One region of the Streptomyces sp. NPDC048297 genome, then DNA from elsewhere that is predicted to be linked to it. Evidence: predicted binding sites of a transcription regulator. Region 1 holds the regulator's gene; the other holds the start of a gene.
The links. Region 1 encodes HrcA, which represses chaperone genes, less so after heat shock. Its sites were predicted from a motif close to TTNGCACTCNGNNNNNCNGAGTGCNAA; they were not measured.

Region 1 (3,409 bases):
CCAGGTGGTCCACGAGGATCCCCAGGCGGGCGTCCGGACCCGGCGCGAAAGACTCCACGATCGCCGGCAGATCGTCCACGCCCTCCAGGTACTCCACGACCACGCCCTCGACGCGCAGGTCGTCGCCCCACACCTTCTCGACCAGCTCGGCGTCGTGCCGGCCCTCGACGTAGATGCGGCCGGCGCGGGCCACGCGCGCGCGTGCGCCGGGTACGGCGACCGAGCCGGACGCCGTACGGGCGGGACGTGCCGGAGCCGCGGACGATGGGCGTACGAGCGTCACCACGCGCCCCTCCAGCAGGAAGCCGCGCGGCTCCAGCGGGAACACCCGGTGCTTGCCGAAGCGGTCCTCCAGGGTCACCGTGCCCGCCTCGCAGCGGATCACCGCACCGCAGAACCCGGTACCGGGCTCCTCCACCACCAGGCCCGGATCCGCCGGGACCTCGGGCACCGGCTGGGACTTCTTCCAGGGAGGGGTCAGGTCGGGGGAGTACTGGCGCATTCGGATGACGATAGGAGAAGCCCCGGGGCCGCGCCTACGACACGCCGAAACGGGACGCCAGTTCGTCGCGCTGGCGTCGTACGAACGCCGCGTCCACCACGGCTCCGTGACCGGGCACGTACAGCGCGTCCTCGCCGCCGAGCGCCAGCAGCCGGTCCAGGGCGTCCGGCCAGCGGGAGGGTACGGCGTCCGGGCCGGCCTGGGGTGCGCCGGACTCCTCGACGAGGTCGCCGCAGAAGACGACCTCCGGGGTCGTGGGAGTCCCCGGGGTCTCGGGAGTCCCTGGAGTCCCCGGGGCGCCGGGGACGAGGACCGCGAGATCGTGGGCGGTGTGGCCGGGACCGACGTTCGCCAGCAGCACCTGGCGGCCCTCGCCCAGGTCGAGGGTCCACTCGCCGCTCACCAGATGGCGCGGCGCGGTCAGCGCGGCCACCGCCTCCTGGGCGTCCGCCACCGGCAGGCCGTTCCTGATCGCGTCCAGCCGCAGGTCCTCGCGCTCGTGCGCGAACACCGTCTCCAGGCCCACCGCCGCGTACACCCGCGCACCGGCGAACGCGGGCGCGCCGAAGACATGGTCGAAGTGGGGGTGGGTCAGCGCGAGATGGGTCACACGCCGGCCGGTCAGCCGCCGCGCCGCCTCACGCAGCCGCGCACCCTCGGCGAGGCTCGACCCGGCGTCCACCAACAGCGCCGTGCCCGCGCCGACGACCAGCCCCACCGTGCAGTCCCAGCCGGGCAGCCGGCACCGGCCGACCCCCTCCGCCAGCCGCTGCCATCCCAGGTCTTCCCAAGTCACCGTCATACCGCGACGCTAGCCGTCACAGGCCGTCACCGTGGTACGGACCTTGCCCAGTCAGTACCCCACGGCCGTACACTGGGCCGGGGACGGCTGGCACTCGCACGTGTTGAGTGCCAGGCCAGGATCCGAAGGGCCGTGGGGAGCCGTGGGGAAGACGTGATGGAGGTGCGCGCGGATGCTGAGTGAACGAAGGCTGCAGGTTCTGCGCGCCATCGTCCAGGACTATGTGGGAACCGAGGAGCCGGTGGGGTCGAAGGCGCTCACGGAGCGTCACAATCTCGGCGTCTCCCCGGCGACCGTGCGCAACGACATGGCCGTCCTGGAGGACGAGGGCTTCATCGCCCAGCCGCACACCAGCGCCGGGCGCATCCCCACCGACAAGGGCTACCGGCTGTTCGTCGACAAGCTCGCCGGCGTCAAGCCGATGACCGCGCCCGAGCGGCGCGCCATCCAGAACTTCCTGGGGGGCGCCGTCGACCTCGACGACGTCGTGGCGCGCACGGTACGGCTGCTCGCGCAGCTCACCCGGCAGGTCGCCGTCGTGCAGTACCCGTCCCTGACCCGCTCGACCGTGCGGCACGTGGAGCTGCTCGCGCTCGCCCCCGCGCGCGTGATGCTCGTGCTGATCACGGACACCGGCCGGGTCGAGCAGCGGATGATCGACTGCCCGGCGCCCTTCGGGGAGACCTCACTGGCGGATCTGCGGGCCCGGCTGAACAGCAGGGTCGCGGGGCGCCGGTTCACCGACGTGCCGCATCTGGTCGAGGACCTGGCCGACGCCTTCGAGGCCGAGGATCGCGGTACGGTCTCGGCGGTGCTCTCCACTTTGCTGGAGACACTGGTCGAGGAGAACGAGGAGCGGCTGATGATCGGCGGAACCGCCAATCTGACCCGCTTCGGACATGACTTCCCTCTCACCATCCGGCCCGTCCTGGAGGCACTGGAGGAGCAGGTCGTGCTCCTCAAACTCCTTGGCGAGGCGAAGGATCCGGGCATGACCGTGCGTATCGGGCACGAGAACGCCCATGAGGGACTCAACTCCACTTCAGTCGTGTCGGTCGGCTACGGTTCGGGCGGCGAGGCGGTTGCCAAGCTCGGCGTGGTCGGACCGACCCGCATGGACTATCCGGGAACGATGGGAGCGGTACGCGCAGTGGCACGGTACGTCGGACAGATCCTGGCGGAGTCGTAAGTGGCCACGGACTACTACGCCGTTCTCGGCGTGCGCCGCGACGCGTCGCAGGATGAGATCAAGAAGGCGTTCCGTCGGCTCGCGCGCGAGCTGCACCCGGACGTCAACCCCGATCCGAAGACCCAGGAGCGGTTCAAGGAGATCAACGCCGCCTACGAGGTGCTGTCGGACCCGCAGAAGAAGCAGGTCTACGACCTCGGCGGCGACCCGCTCTCGCAGGCCGGCGGCGGTGCGGGCGGTTTCGGGGCCGGTGGCTTCGGCAACTTCTCCGACATCATGGACGCGTTCTTCGGTACGGCGTCGCAGCGCGGGCCCCGCTCGCGCACCCGGCGCGGCCAGGACGCGATGATCCGGCTCGAGGTCGAGCTGGACGAGGCGGCCTTCGGGACGACCAAGGACATCCAGGTCGACACCGCGATCGTCTGCGGCACCTGCAACGGTGAGGGCGCGGCTCCGGGCACGTCCGCCCAGACGTGTGACATGTGCCGCGGTCGTGGTGAGGTCTCCCAGGTGACCCGGTCCTTCCTGGGCCAGGTCATGACCTCCCGGCCCTGCCCCCAGTGCCAGGGCTTCGGCACGGTCGTGCCGACCCCGTGCCCGGAGTGCGCGGGCGACGGGCGCGTCCGGTCGCGGCGCACCCTCACCGTGAAGATCCCGGCCGGTGTCGACAACGGCACCCGGATCCAGCTCGCCGGCGAGGGCGAGGTCGGGCCCGGCGGCGGTCCCGCCGGTGACCTGTACGTCGAGATCCACGAGCTGCCGCACCAGACCTTCCAGCGGCGCGGCGACGACCTGCACTGCACGGTCACGATCCCGATGACGGCGGCGTCTCTCGGTACGAAGGTGCCGCTGGAGACGCTGGACGGCATGGAGGAGGTCGACATCCGGCCCGGCACGCAGTCCGGCCAGTCGATCC
Region 2 (3,409 bases), on a different contig from region 1:
CCCGGAGCAGCCGCGGCGGCCTTCTCCGGCTTGTCGGCGATGACGGCCTCGGTGGTGAGGAACAGCGCGGCGATGGAGGCGGCGTTCTGCAGCGCGGAACGGGTCACCTTCGCCGGGTCGATGATGCCCTCGGCGACCAGGTCGACGTACTCGCCGGTCGCGGCGTTCAGGCCGTGGCCCGGGGTCAGGTTGCGCACCTTCTCCACCACGACACCGCCCTCAAGGCCGGCGTTGACGGCGATCTGCTTCAGCGGGGCCTCAAGGGCGAGCTTCACGGCGTTGGCGCCGGTCGCCTCGTCACCCTCCAGCTCCAGCTTCTCGAAGACACCGGTGGTCTGCAGCAGGGCCACGCCACCACCGGCGACGATGCCCTCCTCGACGGCGGCCTTCGCGTTGCGGACGGCGTCCTCGATGCGGTGCTTGCGCTCCTTGAGCTCCACCTCGGTGGCGGCACCGGCCTTGATGACCGCGACACCGCCGGCGAGCTTCGCCAGGCGCTCCTGCAGCTTCTCGCGGTCGTAGTCCGAGTCGCTGTTCTCGATCTCGACGCGGATCTGGTTCACGCGACCGCCGACCTGCTCCGAGGAGCCGGCGCCGTCGACGATGGTGGTCTCGTCCTTGGTGATGACGACCTTGCGGGCGCGGCCCAGGAGGTCCAGGGTCGCGTTCTCCAGCTTGAGGCCGACCTCCTCGGAGATGACCTCGCCGCCCGTGAGGATGGCGATGTCGCCGAGCATGGCCTTGCGGCGGTCACCGAAGCCCGGGGCCTTGACGGCGACGGACTTGAAGGTGCCGCGGATCTTGTTGACGACCAGGGTCGACAGGGCCTCGCCCTCGACGTCCTCGGCGATGATCAGCAGCGGCTTGCCCGACTGCATGACCTTCTCCAGCAGCGGGAGCAGGTCCTTGACCGAGGAGATCTTGGAGTTGGCGATGAGGATGTAGGGGTCCTCGAGCGACGCCTCCATGCGCTCCATGTCGGTCGCGAAGTACGCCGAGATGTAGCCCTTGTCGAAGCGCATGCCCTCGGTGAGCTCAAGCTCCAGACCGAAGGTGTTGCTCTCCTCGACGGTGATGACGCCTTCCTTGCCGACCTTGTCCATGGCCTCGGCGATCAGCTCGCCGATCTGGGTGTCGGCGGCGGAGATGGACGCGGTGGAGGCGATCTGCTCCTTGGTCTCGACGTCCTTCGCCTGCTCCAGCAGGGCGGCGGAGACGGCCTCGACGGCCTTCTCGATACCGCGCTTCAGAGCCATCGGGTTGGCACCGGCGGCGACGTTGCGCAGGCCTTCCTTGACCAGGGCCTGGGCGAGAACGGTCGCGGTGGTCGTACCGTCACCGGCGACGTCGTCCGTCTTCTTGGCGACTTCCTTGACCAGCTCGGCGCCGATCTTCTCGTACGGGTCCTCGAGCTCGATCTCCTTGGCGATGGATACACCATCGTTGGTGATCGTGGGGGCGCCCCACTTCTTCTCGAGGACGACGTTGCGGCCCTTGGGGCCGAGCGTCACCTTGACGGCGTCCGCGAGCTGGTTCATGCCGCGCTCGAGGCCGCGCCGCGCCTCCTCGTCGAACGCGATGATCTTGGCCATGTGAAGTGGTCCCTCCAGGACTGGGGGTGATTCCTTCGGACCGCGCCCGCGCCCGCGACGGACGGCTCGCCGGCCTGTGGTTCCTTGCCCCACGTGGCCTGCGGGCCTCACCGACCCGGTCCTTTTTTGTCACTCTCACCTTCAGAGTGCTAACGCCAATGATTAGCACTCGGCATGGTCGAGTGCAAGCGGCTCACGGGATGTGGGAGGTGGCGTCAGCCGCGCGCGAACAGGGCGACGAGGACGCGCCCGGGGCACGGCCAGGTCACGTCCGGGCACGCCGAAGGGCCCGTGCCCCAGGAGGCACGGGCCCTTCGAAGAAGAACGTCGTTTTCAGTCGACGCGTGCTTCAGCCGGTCGCCAGCCGGACCATGTCCGCCTGCGGGCCCTTCTGGCCCTGCGAGATCTCGAAGTCGACCCGCTGCCCCTCTTCCAGGGTGCGGTATCCGTCCATCTGAATCGCGCTGTAGTGGACGAAAACATCCGCACCACCGTCGACCGCGATGAAGCCGTACCCCTTCTCCGCGTTGAACCACTTGACGGTGCCCTGAGCCATGCCCAACTCCCCTATTACTGGCCCTTGCACAGATCCGCACTTCGCGGATCCGGGTCAGACCTCACCCCCCAATCGGTCGGGGGCGTGCGCCGGAACGCGTCGACCGCGGCTGAATGTATCTGTCCAACTGCCGTCTGCAACAGGTCAATCGGACGAGAAATCTGGACGTGACCGGTCCGGAATGTGGCGAGAAGTCGCCCGAAGGCAGGGCAAGTCGGGCCCCGCAAAAACCACAAATGCCGCATATAACCCGAGCCTTTTGGCTATTTCTTATCGGGTGCGCGGCATCTTTTCAGGGCCCCCACCCCGTCCGGGCGGGAACGCGTTCCCCAACTGTACCGCGCTCAATCACACAGAATGACCCCCTCCGCTTCTCTCACGGAGGGGGCCATTCGATGAACAGTCCGTAGCTGTCGTCGCCTTGGGGAATTCTCAGCCGCCGGCGACGGCCGGAATGATCGAGACGCCGGCCCCGTCCGGGACGGCCGTCTCCAGGCCCTGCTCGAAGCGGACGTCGTCGTCGTTCACGTACACGTTGACGAAGCGGCGCAGCTTGCCCTGGTCGTCCAGGACGCGGGCGGCGATCCCGGTGTGGTTCTTCTCCAGGTCCGCGATGACCTCGGAGAGGGTCCCGCCCTCGGCGGGGACCTCGGCCTGACCGCCGGTGTAGGTGCGCAGGATCGTGGGAATGCGAACGGTCACGCTCATGATGCGAGGCCAGCCTCTCGGAAGGAGTCCAGGGTCGGGCGGATGGTCGCGGTCAGGCCGGTGCCGGCCACCGCGTCCAGGGTCTTGAGGCCGTCACCGGTGTTCAGGACGACCGTGGTGAGCGTCGGGTCCAGGACGCCGTTCTCGATCAGCTTCTTCGTGACGCCGACCGTCACACCGCCCGCCGTCTCGGCGAACACGCCCTCGGTGCGGGCCAGCAGCTTGATGGCGTCGACGACCTGCTCGTCCGTCACGTCCTCCACGGCACCGCCGGTGCGGCGCGCGATGTCGAGGACGTACGGCCCGTCGGCCGGGTTGCCGATGGCCAGCGACTTGGCGATGGTGTCCGGCTTCTGCGGGCGGACCACGTCGTGCCCGGCCTTGAACGCGGTCGACACCGGCGAGCAGCCCTCGGCCTGGGCGCCGAAGATCTTGTACGGCCGGTCCTCGACCAGACCGAGCTTGATCAGCTCCTGAAGACCCTTGTCGATCTTCGTGAGCTGGGAGCCGGAGGCGATCGGGATCACGAGCTGGTCCGGCAGCCGCCAGCCGA

Region 2: a site for HrcA is predicted at 1,755-1,781, ahead of groL (chaperonin GroEL). Genes of this name have one in related genera too.

The regions. Positions count from the first base shown of each region.
Region 1 covers NZ_JBICZA010000010.1:144,432-147,840, reverse strand. The annotation lists gene ACGFYV_RS13735 (DUF3097 domain-containing protein) at 1-502, opposite strand, end outside; gene ACGFYV_RS13730 (MBL fold metallo-hydrolase) at 537-1,304, opposite strand; gene hrcA (heat-inducible transcriptional repressor HrcA) at 1,477-2,493, shown strand; gene dnaJ (molecular chaperone DnaJ) at 2,494-3,409, shown strand, end outside.
Region 2 covers NZ_JBICZA010000028.1:71,916-75,324, forward strand. The annotation lists gene groL (chaperonin GroEL) at 1-1,592, opposite strand, end outside; gene ACGFYV_RS27230 (cold-shock protein) at 1,942-2,148, opposite strand; gene ACGFYV_RS27235 (MoaD/ThiS family protein) at 2,581-2,856, opposite strand; gene thrC (threonine synthase) at 2,853-3,409, opposite strand, start outside.